DNA from 4 places in the Sporosarcina sp. FSL K6-2383 genome. Region 3 is predicted to be linked to each of the others. Evidence: riboswitches for the same ligand, from Rfam matches in the RefSeq annotation. Region 3 holds a riboswitch; each other region holds the start of a gene.

Region 1 (3,262 bases), 320 kb from region 3:
AAGAGGTGACATGAATGTATTATCAAGGAATGTTAAGCATTCATGCGCTTTGGCAATAGTGACGACCGCTTCAATATCCGTAATGCCAAGACGTGGATTGGAAGGTGTTTCGATGTAAATTAATTTCGTATTTGGTTGGATAGCTTGCTTGACTGCTGCTAAATCGCCTAAATCTACAAAAGTATGATCAATCCGGAATTTCGTCAATACTTCAGTGACAAAACGAAATGTTCCACCGTAAACATCCTCGGTGATGACAATATGATCATCAGCAGACAACAGCATGAATGCAGAGGAAATAGCAGCAATGCCAGAAGCAAATGCCAGCCCTCTCGCACCGCCTTCCAAGGCTGCAATTGTTTTTTCCAAAGCATCCCTTGTTGGATTGCCCGAACGACTGTAGTCATATGGACCGAACTTATCAAAGCTCTCCTGATGGAATGTAGAGGATAAGTAAATCGGAACGTTGACAGCACCTGTTTTTTGCTCAAAATCGCCACGTGTCGATGCGTGGATAATCGTCGTTTCCAATCGTTCTTCATGTGAACTCATAGTTGAGGCACCTCGCTTTTTAATGTGGCAAATACTTGTTTCAAATCGGCAATTAAGTCTACCGCATCCTCTACTCCTACTGAAAAGCGTAACAATTTTTCATCGACACCTCGGCGTAGTCGTTCTTCCAGCGGGATATCTGCATGGGTTTGTGTCGTTGGGTAGGTAATGAAACTCTCCACACCACCAAGACTTTCTGCAAATGTAATGAGTCTTAGGTTTTCTAGAAATGGTCCAACCCATTCGCCCTCTTGTAGGCGGAAGGATAGCATCCCACCTTTTCCTGGATATAGTACATCTTTGACAAGTGGCTCACTTTGTAAGAAATCTACAATAGTTTTCGCATTGGCATCATGCTGCTTCATGCGTAAATGAAGCGTTTTTAATCCACGAACGATTAACCATGAATCGAAAGGCGACAAAACCGCGCCAATCGCATTGTGATTAGTACCAAGTTTGGTACAAAGCTCCTCTCCCTTCGCCACAACCAATCCAGCAAGCACATCATTATGACCGCCAATATATTTCGTTGCACTATGCAAAACAATATCAGCGCCAAGCTCAATTGGTCTTTGGAAATACGGTGTGTAAAATGTGTTATCGACAATGAGCAACAAACCATGCCTTTTAGCGAGTTCTGCGTATTGAATAATATCAATTTCCTGCATCAAAGGATTGGTTGGTGTTTCGATAAAAAGGGCTTTTGTTTTCTCTGTAATCAAGTTCTCAGTCTCTTTAACGTCTTTATAATCTGTATACGTCGTCGTAATCGAATAGATATCGGCATAATAGTCTAGCAGACGATAGGTCCCACCGTAAATATCTTCTGGACCAATCAATTCGTCGCCTGAGCGGAATAGAGATAACACTAATTGAATCGCAGCCATACCGGAACTACAGGCAAAACCCGCGTCTCCGCCTTCTAAGTTCGCAATGCCTTCTTCTAAAATGGAGCGTGTTGGATTTTTGGTTCGTGAGTAGTCATAGCCAGTCGATTGACCGAGTCCGTTGTGCTTAAAAGCTGTAGATAAATAAATCGGTGGGTTCACCGCCCCAGTTTTCAAATCGCTGTTATTTCCTAGCTGCACTAATCGTGTTTCAAAACTTTTGTTTGTCATTGTCATCATCCTTTTCGTTTGAAATAAATTACGCCGGGCTGTAAATGAAGAGGGAATCCCTGCAGAATAAAATTGAAAAGAGGACCCTCTATAAGAAGAGGGCCCTCAAAAATATTGAAGTCAATCTTCTTATCTTCAAGACAGCTATCGTCTATTGGAATTAGCACCATACCCTAATTAGGCTGGTTGCTGAGACATCATCGGGCCACTCCCTACGTCTCTCTTGATAAGAATAAAATATGAAGTTGTTAGAAAATATTAATTTATCCAACTCTATCACGTTGAGAAAAAAAAGACAAGAGGATTATTAATCCGACTTGTCTTTTTTGATGGTGGGTGTCTTATCTGTAACATCTAGTATGTCTAGCAGGAACACAAACACAGGAATCCCAATAATCAATCCCCAGACGCCAAAGAAGTTTTGTGAAAAAATGAGCACAATAAACGTATAAAAAACGGGTAAATCTGTTTTCGAAGACATCAGTTTTGGATTTAAGATATAAGCTTCAATTGCATGGATAACCATGACGGCTATAAATAAGTAAATGACTGTTAAGTATCCGCCAATCGTAAAACCAATAATAGTGAGGGGGACTAAAGAAATAATGACCCCTGCGACTGGGATGAGCCCTAAGAAGAAAATCATAATGCCCAATCCAATAATTTGTGGGAATCCAAGTATCATCAAAATAATGACTGATAACACTGTATTCACAAGTGCGATAATAAACTGAGCTTCTATTACTTTTCCAAATGTACGCGAAAACTTTTTCCCGAAGAATTCAATTTCATAATAGAACGGTGCAATTTTACTACTTTTAAATTTATTCGTGAATTCAATTAAACTTGGCTTTTCAAGAAGGAAAAACAGGCTAAGGATTAAGGCAATCAATACTTGAACACTGGTTTTACTAATATCTGTAAAGGATTTTAGTAGAAATGAAAAACCATTTTCTAAATAGGCAGTAATTTTTTCACTAGAAACGATGGACTCAATAAAATTGATTAATGGATTATCGTAGGATTGGGTAGAGAAGCTTGTAATCTGCTTAATTAACTGGCTGATTTCTAGTGAAATAATCGGTAAATACTTAACTAGACCAACCGTCAGTATACCGACAATCGTCGTATAGAGTAGGAGAACGAGTGCTTTTCGATTGAGGCGGACGTGCTTGAACGTAAATTCTACAAGTCGATCCATCAAAAAGGCGAAAATAAATGTTAGTAGAATTAAATTCATCATACTTCTGACGCTGTACAAAATTAAAATGATTAAAGCAAAAATAATGACCCGTTTTACTCCTTTATTCTTAAAGAAATCAGTTATCACTTCCATATTTAGATAATACCCCTCATTAATTATTTTGAGTGAAGATTATGTCGTAATACGTCTACTAACAGTATCAGCCTAAAGAGTAGATTTTACAAGTGGGAACTCCAGTCGTTATCCATCTTTTTAGAGATATTCTACCCAATTATATGTGTAAATAACGATTAGAAAAGTATTTTCCTCCATTTTGCAAAAAAAATAGAGAGACACGTATTAATTGAGATTGGTTTATGTAATAAGACATTACTGTGAACATATGGAA
Region 2 (3,262 bases), 120 kb from region 3:
ATATACACGGATGCCGCATGTTTACCAGCAGCCTCCATTGAAGGCCAGTCGGGAATTATACGAAGGAAAAGACCCGACTGCAACGGTCTATATTATGGAGTCGTCTGGTGGGATGGTGTCGGGAGATCGCAATGATATTACGGTGAAACTTGGGCCGGATAGTCGAGTGCGGTTGACGCAGCAATCGGCGTTGAAAATCTATCCGTCGCATACGGGGGATACTTGTCATTTTACAATTGAGGTCGACCTTGCGGAACGTTCACGTTTGGAGTGGATGCCCGAGGTGCTGATTCCGTTTGTTGACGCGAAGTTTCAAGTGAATACAACGTTGCGCGTCGCGTGTGATGCAACGGTATTATGGGGTGAAATTGTTGCGCCGGGGCGTGAAAAACGCGGTGAGATTTTTGATTATCAATCATTTCGGTCGAATTTTAAGATTTTCGTAGAGGATGAGTTAATTGCTTTTGACTCGCTACATTTTGCGCCGCGTGATGCTGAGCTAGGTGGGATTGGCCTCCTTGAAGGCGCGATGTATGTCGGCTCCATTTGGCTTGTTTCTCCGAATGTCGTTAATGTTGATGTGCGTGCATTGCAGGAAACGTTGCGAGTTGAAGAAGGGCTGAAGGCTGGCATGACGCGGCTTGAAGGGAATGCAATTCATTGTCGATGGCTCGCGGTCGATCAGTGGAAGATGCAGGAAGAGATGAAGCGTGTTTATGCGCTACTGGCGGGAATGGTGTAAGAGGACACTCCAATAGGAGATGTCCTCTTTGGATTTTACTTCGATGACTTTTTCTTATTCCATACTTTTACCAAGAAATCCATAAACCAAGTATAAAAGAACATGGATCCAACTAAGACAATGGCGACGTAAATATACTGCAAGAAGCCAGGGATCGTATGTTTTTGAACGAAACTACTTGAAAACCACATGACGACTACTAGCGCAGCAATCAGTACAATCATACCGAGTGCATATATAAACATCGTACTTCGCGGTGTATTCTGAAGCGTTTTTCGAATCGTTGTTCGAAACTTTATGGCTCTCACAAGTAGATAGAAAAATAACACAAGTGATACGTAATCACTTGCAGTAAATAGTAAAATGAAACCGATTATTAGGAAGAACCAAGTAATTCTTTCATAGTGTTTTTCGATAAAAGTCGTCATTGAAATTCCTCCAATAGGTGTATACTATATTTACGGAATAGATACGGGAAAAGTTCCCTTTATTCATAAAAAACAGGGGGAGAGAGTAATATGAAAAAAAATAGACCTATGGGCCAATCGCGCACCATCCAGACAAAGCTGGTTTTGCCGCCCGATACGAACCATCTGCAAACCATTTTTGGGGGACGAGTCCTTGCCTATATCGATGAAATTGCTGCAATTACGGCAATGAAACATTCGAATACAGCAGTCGTTACGGCTTCAATCGATTCAGTTGATTTCATGTCATCTGCGCGTGTCGGTGATGTGTTAGAGCTCGAAGCACTTGTCACATCAACTGGGCGTACATCGATGGAAGTATTTGTGTCCGTTCATTCGATGAATTTACTGACAGGTGAAACGAAATTGACGACGGAGTCATTTTTGACGATGGTTGCTATGGATGAAAATAATAAACCAACTCCTGTACTGGGAATTTATCCGGAAACAGAAATTGAAAAGAGTTTGTTTGAAACTGCGCCAGCACGCCGCGAGCATCGTAAATTACGCAGTGAAATGAAGCACTAAATCTACAACATTAGTTAGTTAATTTTAAAAATTTTATATCTTTACTGTTGACATTCTATTCAAAGGACTGTATTGTACTATTTACCAACTGAATACGTAACTTTCTTATCCAGAGAGGTGGAGGGACTGGCCCTTTGATACCTCAGCAACAGACTTTTTTAGTACTGTGCTAATTCCAGAAGCCAAGTGTAATGCTTGTAGCTTGAAGATAAGAAGAGCAAATAGCGATCATGCCAAAACCTCTTCTTTTTAGTATAGAAGAGGTTTTTTTGTTCTATCTGGAGACTAAAGTTACCTTCATAAAATAAGGAGGAATGTTTATGTCGAATGAATTAATCAATGCAATTGCGTTATTAAAACAGAAAGAGTGGGTCGATTTAACACATACTTTTGGACCCGACTCGCCCCATTTCTCAGCCTTTGATGCGGCTGAATTTACAACATTATTTGATCATGATGATGGATTTTTTGCACAGAGCTTTACATTTGCGGGACAGTACGGTACGCATATCGATGCACCCATTCACTTTGTGCGTGATACAAGATATTTGGATGAATTAGGTTTGAAAGAGTTAGTTTTACCACTCATCGTTATCGATAAATCAAAGGAATCCGCTACTAATCATGATTTTACATTAGCGGTTGAAGATATTTTAAAATTTGAAGAGCAGTATGGCCGAATTGAAGCAGGTACTTTCGTCGCGCTGCGCACAGATTGGAGCAAGCGTTGGCCGGATAATGAGGCCTTTTGTAATAAAGATGCCGACGGCAATAACCGCATACCCGGTTGGGGACTTGATGCTTTGGAGTTTTTATTCGAAGAACGACAGGTGAAAGCAGTTGGACATGAAACGTTCGATACAGATTCAGCCATCGACTTTCAAAAGAACCAAGCGTTGCTAGGCGAATATTATGTGCTAGAACAAGATACTTACCAAATAGAATTATTAACAAATTTAGATAAACTGCCTGCTAAAGGTGCAGTCATTTTCAATATCGTTCCGAAGCCAGAAAAAGCATCAGGATTCCCGGTACGCTCATTCGCGATACTGCCATAATAATGAAAAAAGGGCTGCTCACTCGTGTCCCTATTCAAACAAAGCAAGCAGATCCGCTCATTCGTGTTTCTGCTCAAGCGAACTAAACAGGGTTGCCCATTTGTGTCTCTGTCCTAACAAAACCAAGCAGGTCTGCTCATTTGAATGCCTGTCCAAAGATAAGCAAATAGGAGCGCCCATTTGCGCTCTTATCATAAAAAAATCAAAATTGACTACTAAAAATAGAAAGAAGGAATAGACATGACAACTCAATCAACTACTGTAACGAAAGCGCCATTCAGAGCGGATCACGTAGGAAGTTTACTACGTCCAGATAATTTGCACCAAGCACGTAAAGATTTTAAAGAAGGTGCGATTACAGCACAACAATTACGTGAAGTTGAAACACAGGAAATTAAACGAGTTGTCGATAAACAAATTGAAGTTGGGTTGGAGCTTGTGACGGACGGCGAGTTTAGACGTACGTG
Region 3 (3,262 bases):
ACTTTTCTTTAATGAGACGAATACCTTCAATCGTTTCTACGGCAGACCCGATGTATTGCTCGTCTCCTGTACCGACTGGGAAAACAAGTGGATCGAAAATGATATCTTCTGGCGATAGTCCCCATTTATTGACAAGAAGATCATAAGAACGCTCTGCAACTTCGAGTTTCCGTTCACGCGTAACCGCCATTCCAGGTTCGTCGATTGTCCCAACAACGACAGCTGCACCAAACTTTTTGACAAGTGGCATTACAGCATCGTAGCGGTCTTCGCCATCCTCCAAGTTGATGGAGTTAATGATGACTTTCCCTTGTGAATATTTTAATGCTTCTTCAATAACCTTCTCGTCTGTGGAATCAATGACGAGAGGCACTTTCACTTTTTTGACAACTTCCTTCATGAATTTTGTGACATCCTCTAACTCGTCACGATCTGGATTAGCTAGACAAATATCAATGACGTGTGCGCCACCTTTTACTTGTGCACGCGCAATTTCGGATGCTTCTTCAAATTTGCCGTCAACGATTAGCTGTTTGAATTTCCGAGACCCGATAACATTTGTTCGTTCGCCAATTAATAGCGGACGCATAGAGTCGTCATACAGTATTGGTTCAATACCCGATACGACATGACCGTGAATCGTTTCGGGACCTTGGCGCGGCTTTTTATCAGCGACTACTTCACGAATCGCACGGATATGCTCAGGTGTTGTTCCGCAACAGCCCCCTACGATATTTAACCAACCTTTATCAGCAAAGCCTTGTAGTTTTTTAGAGAGAGACTCAGGTGATTCATGGTAATGACCTTCCTCGTCTGGAAGCCCAGCATTTGGGTAACAACTGACATAACTTGTGGCTAGGTCTGATAGTGAGCGAAGGTGGTCTGTCATGAACTCCGGACCTGTTGCACAGTTCAGGCCAACAGATAGTGGTTTTATATGCTCGATTGAAATATAAAATGATTCAATGCTTTGACCAGCTAATGTTGTTCCCATTGGCTCAATTGTTCCAGAAATCATAACAGGTAATTCTAGTCCTGTTTCCTCAAATGCACGCTTGATCCCTAATGTGCCGGCTTTGACATTCAACATATCCTGGCTCGTTTCCATCAATAGCAAATCACAGCCGCCTTCGATCAATGCTTTTGCTTGTATATAAAAGTCCTGTGTCAGGCCATCAAATGTAGCTCCGCCTGTAACGGATAATGTTTTGGTCGTTGGGCCCATTGCACCTGCAACGAAACGCGGCCATTCAGGTGTAGAAAAGTCTTCCGCACACTTTTTAGCTATTTGCGCAGCATGGAAGTTAATATCATGTGCTCGTTCACCCAAATCATAGTCATCGAGAACAATGGGTGTTCCGCCAAATGTGTTTGTGGAGATGATATCTGCGCCAGCCTCCAAATATTCGCGGTGAATGCGATTTAGGACATCGGGCTTTACGATATTTAAATACTCATTACAGCCATCGTATTCTTCACCACCGAAATCCTCGGCAGAAAGGTTGGCATTTTGTAGCATGGTTCCCATTGCGCCATCCATAATAAGTATTCTTTTCTGTAGTTGTTCTTCAATAGGGTGTCTCGGCATAGCTCATCACTCTCTCTTTACATCAATTATTTTGTAGCTTTTAAGAAAATAAAAAAAGCCTTCAAATAAAGAAGGCTTTACGAGTTTACGTAGTTGTCCCTTCTCATCTTCAGAACCACGGGGATTCTTCTGGAATTAGCACCAGTCCATATAGGCAGGTTGCTGAAGCTTCATAGGGCCAGTTCCCTCTGCTTCTCTTGATAAGAATAATTATGAAATTGTGAAATCCGCCGGAGGCAAACCCTCGCTGGATAAAGTTGAATAATTGAAATTATCATAACGTTATAATTTGCTTCCGTCAAGCAATCCTTTGTAGAAAGCTAGAAAGTCTATGGTAAGATGAAGATAATATGACAAACAGAAGGTGAACGAGTTGAGAGCATTTAAATATATTATTCCCATCATGATGATTGTCGGGACGGTTAGTATTATGATGTTGAACAAGAACCACCAAGAGGTCCCGCCTATGTCTCGCATTTATATTACGCTAGGTGCAATGGCCGTCAGTGGAATTTTAGCTTACTTTTTATTTCCAAAAGATGAAGAGAAGAATAAATGAAAAGAGACCGCTAGCGAATTTTGCTGGTGGTTTTTTCGTGAAAAGTGAAACGATTCTATAGTCTAATCGTATAAGAGATATGTGAAAAAAATCTTTGCTATAGAAAAGAGTGTTTTAGATGATTAATTTACTTATCTTCTCAATCATTACAGGGATTGTGTCAAGTTTAATTATTGTCCCGTTTGTGTTGAACAAAAAGGAGACGAAAGAGCCGGTTTCTTTTAACAAGGTCGCGGCTGTGGCTAGCACTGCTGTTGTAAGTACAATACTCGTGTTTGCCTTTTATTATCTAACCAATATGGATCGCAACTGGACGTCATTATGGGGTCCGCTACTCGTGGTCACTTTATTGGGCGCAGTTGTTGCGGGGAGTAAAGACCGCAAATTTAAGATTGTCTTATTACTAGGAGCAATTGCTTTCGGTGCTTATATCCTCAGCGCGCCTTTATTCAACGCAGATCAGAAATACAAGGCTGTCGAGATGGATCAGCAGGTGGAAATCAAAGCGTTTGATGAAACGAAAACACCGGCAAGTGTGCCGCCGAAGTTTGCACGTAACAAGATGAAGAAAGCGTTCGGTCAAGTACCGAATACGAGTTATTATGAATTAGGCAATTTACAAATTCAAAAAGTTGGCGATGATTTTGTCTACATCGCACCTGTTGAATTTTCGGGTCTTTTCAAGTGGTGGGCTGGGAAAACAACACCTGGGTATTTCACAATGAGTGCGACTGATTCGGCAGATAATCCGAAATTCGTGAAGGTTGAAATGACTTATACGCCTTCATCGTTTTTCCACAAGCAAGTGGAGCGTCATATGCGGATGGAAATGCCGAATCTCATTTTCTACGGGGATGTCCAGCTAGAAATTGATAATGAAGGAGTGCCTTATTATATCCGCTCATACGGGAACTTTATTACGGCACGCAACGGCTTTGATGTTCAAGGGATTGTAGTGGTTGATCCGGCGACGGGAGAGATGGCGAAATATGCACTTGCGGATGTACCTGCATTTATCGATGGTGCTGTTTCGCCTGAAGCAGTTAGTTTACAAAATAGTTATTTTGGTAACTATGTTCACGGATTCTGGAATTCGGTATTCGGGAAAAAAGATG
Region 4 (3,262 bases), 730 kb from region 3:
TAATTTGAAAGACAAACTACCGGAAATGTCAGATGATGAGAAAATTAGTTTACTTGCATCAGATGGTATGTTGATAAAAAGGCCACTTGTTTTCGGCGATGATAAAGTGACAGTTGGATTCAAGGAAGAGGAATTTGAAAACGTTTGGACAAAGTGATTCCTTCCTTGTTTTTATGAACTAAATATGCGAATATTGAAGTGAATGAAATTATATATTTGGAGGGGTTACGGAATGAGCACACCAAAAGATCTGCGTTATTCTGAAGAGCATGAATGGGTAAAAGAAGAAGGCGGTAACTACCGTATTGGAATTACACATTTTGCACAATCTGAACTTGGCGATATCGTTTTCGTTGAACTTCCATCTGTAGGTGACGACATCAAAGCAGACGAGCCTTTCGGAAGCGTTGAATCCGTTAAGACAGTATCGGAACTTTATGCACCAATTAGCGGTAAAGTAATTGAAGTAAACGAAGGTCTAGAAGATAGCCCTGAATTCGTGAATGAATCTCCATACGAAAATGCATGGATGATTGTTGTTGAACCATCTGATGCATCTGAATTGGATGCATTAATGTCCGCTGAAGCATACGAAAAAATGACAGTCGGAGAATAATGTAATCTAACTAAACGCCGGTCTTATCACGGCGTTTTTTTGAACCATAAAAAATGAAGCGTGGGAGGATCCTTTGTGCTATATGACAGAGTGATTGTTGTTGAAGGGGGCCAAGATAGAAAACGTCTTGCACGAATTCTGGCTGAGTCCGTTGATATCATTTGTACGAACGGGACAGTTAGCTCCTATCGGCTGGAAGAATTACTGGAACCTTATGAACAACATGAGCTGTATGTCTTTGTCGATGCGGATGAATCAGGTGAGCAGATTCGAACATTAGTCAAAAGGGGATTCCCTAACGCGATTCATTTATATACAGAAAAAGTTTATAAGGAAGTGGAAACGACTCCATACAAAGTGCTTGCAACAATATTACTGGATGCAAATTTTAACATACACCCCGAATTTTTGACTTGATTCGGCAGGAAGCCCAAATTCCCTGCCGAATCAAGTCAAGCCTCCGGTGGATGTCACAAATTTTGAAGGGAGTTAATTGCAGGCAGTCTAAGTTCGCGACGTCCTGTCGCAACGACTGCATACCCACGTCCTGTGGGCACAATTCAAAATTTGGACGCAATTACGCCGAGGCGTAATTGATTATAAAAGGATGGTTTATAAACAATGGAAACATGGACACGTGAACAATGGGAAGCAACTGTGAAAGAGTCAGACGTTGCGGTATATTATCTCTATACACCGATGTGTGGGACCTGTGCTGTCGCATCGAAAATGATGGAAGTTGTGTCAGTAATGAAGCCAGACTTACCAATTGGGAAAGCGGATTTGAATTACGTACAAGACTTGGCGATGGATTATGAAATCGAAAGTGTTCCTTGCTTACTCATTCAAAAGGATGGCGTTGTGCAGCATAAAATCTATGCATTTCAGTCAGTTCCTTATCTACTTGAAAAAATAAGTTGACATAGTTTGAGAAGCTATGCTATACTTCGTTTTAACATTTAATTGAATAGGTCGCTCTTATTAAGAGAGGTGGAGGGATAGTGCCCTTTGAAGCCCGGCAACCGTCACGAAAGTGAAATGGTGCCAAATCACACAAAGCATTTGCTTTGGGAGATGAGAGATTGGACGAACGTTTATTTATGATAACGTCAAGCCTTTCTGCCCGTCTGCAGGAAGGCTTTTTTATATTTTCGGCTTTATATTATCAACATAGTGTAAAGAAAATGATCCAGAGGTGAAAGAAATGATTCATTTATCAAATATAAATAAACGATACGGTGATGGATCAGCTAGTATTACAGCTGTCAAAGATGTATCGCTTGAAATTGCTGATGGCGAGATTTTCGGAGTCATTGGTTATAGTGGGGCAGGAAAAAGTACGCTAATTCGCTTGCTGAATGGTCTTGAAATGCCTACATCTGGCACTGTGCAGATTGGGAAGTTAGAAATTTCAGCTATCAAGGGAAAAGAACTAAGGGAAGCACGACAAAAAGTAAGTATGATTTTCCAACATTTCAACTTACTATGGTCTAGAACTGTTAAAGAAAATATCGCTTTTCCGCTGGAAATCGCAGGAGTACGAAAAGTAGACCGTGAAAAGAAAGTGACAGAGCTGATTGAACTTGTAGGTTTGGCTGGTCGTGAAAATGCCTATCCATCCGAATTATCAGGCGGTCAAAAGCAGCGTGTGGGAATCGCCCGCGCGCTGGCAAATGACCCAGAAGTTCTGTTATGTGATGAAGCAACTTCAGCCCTTGATCCAGAGACAACAGATTCAATTCTCGATCTTCTAACGGGTATTAACGAACGATTAGGCTTGACGATTGTGTTGATCACACATGAAATGCACGTCATTCGTAAAATTTGCCATCGGGTTGCAGTCATGGAAGCGGGCGAAGTTGTCGAGTTGGGAGATGTCCTAGAAGTATTCCAATCACCGCAAGCGCCGATTACGAAACGATTTGTTTCTCAAATAACGGAGCCGGTAGAAGTGAAGCAGGCATTGGCGCATATTAAAGAAGAGGTATCTTCTGGTACGCTTATCAAGCTTGTATTTGTAGGGGAACGGACAGAACAGCCCGTTTTGGCAGGCCTGATACGTAAATTTGATGTAGATGTGAACATCGTTCAGGGGAATATTTCACATACGCATGGCGGGGCATACGGTTCGTTAATCCTTCAGCTTGTGGGAGATGAGGGGACCATTAAAGAAGCCATTCGTTATCTTCATGAAAAAGATGTGCAGACAGAGGTGATTAGTAATGATTGAAACCCTATTTCCGAATGTGGACTGGCCGAAAATGTGGGAAGCAACAGTTGAAACTATTTATATGACAGTATTATCTACATTTTTTACGTTAGTAATCGGATTAGTGCTAGGTGTCCTTCTGTTCCTTTCAAGCCCTGGACAGCTGTGGGCCAATAAGTTCGCCAATATTGTGACGGGGGCATTCGTCAATATTTTTAGGTCGATACCTTTTATTATATTAATTATTTTACTGATTCCCTTTACGAAGTTCCTACTAGGGACGATACGTGGACCTGATGCAGCATTGCCTGCACTTATTATTGGAGCAGCTCCTTTCTATGGAAGAATGGTATTAATTGCACTTCAGGAAATTGATAAAGGCGTCATCGAAGCTGCCAAGTCGATGGGAGCGAAAACGCGCACAATTATATTCAAAG

Evidence for each region. Region 3 has a riboswitch for S-adenosylmethionine ahead of metH (methionine synthase). Riboswitches for the same ligand answer to the same signal wherever they lie in the genome.
Region 1: linked by a shared signal. The riboswitch ahead of MKZ10_RS18155 (methionine biosynthesis PLP-dependent protein) and the one ahead of metH (methionine synthase) in region 3 are both predicted to bind S-adenosylmethionine.
Region 2: linked by a shared signal. The riboswitch ahead of MKZ10_RS01970 (cyclase family protein) and the one ahead of metH (methionine synthase) in region 3 are both predicted to bind S-adenosylmethionine.
Region 4: linked by a shared signal. The riboswitch ahead of MKZ10_RS16105 (methionine ABC transporter ATP-binding protein) and the one ahead of metH (methionine synthase) in region 3 are both predicted to bind S-adenosylmethionine.

The regions. Positions count from the first base shown of each region.
Region 1 is NZ_CP152017.1:3,594,007-3,597,268, reverse strand. It holds gene metC (cystathionine beta-lyase) at 1-552, opposite strand, end outside; gene MKZ10_RS18155 (methionine biosynthesis PLP-dependent protein) at 549-1,670, opposite strand; SAM riboswitch class I at 1,797-1,903, opposite strand; gene MKZ10_RS18150 (AI-2E family transporter) at 1,978-3,006, opposite strand.
Region 2 is NZ_CP152017.1:361,224-364,485, reverse strand. It holds gene MKZ10_RS01985 (urease accessory protein UreD) at 1-742, shown strand, start outside; gene MKZ10_RS01980 (hypothetical protein) at 778-1,170, opposite strand; gene MKZ10_RS01975 (acyl-CoA thioesterase) at 1,261-1,737, shown strand; SAM riboswitch class I at 1,840-1,952, shown strand; gene MKZ10_RS01970 (cyclase family protein) at 2,058-2,795, shown strand; gene MKZ10_RS01965 (5-methyltetrahydropteroyltriglutamate--homocysteine S-methyltransferase) at 3,036-3,262, shown strand, end outside.
Region 3 is NZ_CP152017.1:242,955-246,216, reverse strand. It holds gene metH (methionine synthase) at 1-1,588, opposite strand, end outside; SAM riboswitch class I at 1,689-1,795, opposite strand; gene MKZ10_RS01395 (histidine kinase) at 1,962-2,147, shown strand; gene MKZ10_RS01390 (hypothetical protein) at 2,266-3,262, shown strand, end outside.
Region 4 is NZ_CP152017.1:3,182,888-3,186,149, reverse strand. It holds gene MKZ10_RS16125 (arsenate reductase family protein) at 1-157, shown strand, start outside; gene gcvH (glycine cleavage system protein GcvH) at 233-616, shown strand; gene MKZ10_RS16115 (toprim domain-containing protein) at 692-1,033, shown strand; gene MKZ10_RS16110 (thioredoxin family protein) at 1,238-1,537, shown strand; SAM riboswitch class I at 1,592-1,697, shown strand; gene MKZ10_RS16105 (methionine ABC transporter ATP-binding protein) at 1,821-2,846, shown strand; gene MKZ10_RS16100 (methionine ABC transporter permease) at 2,839-3,262, shown strand, end outside.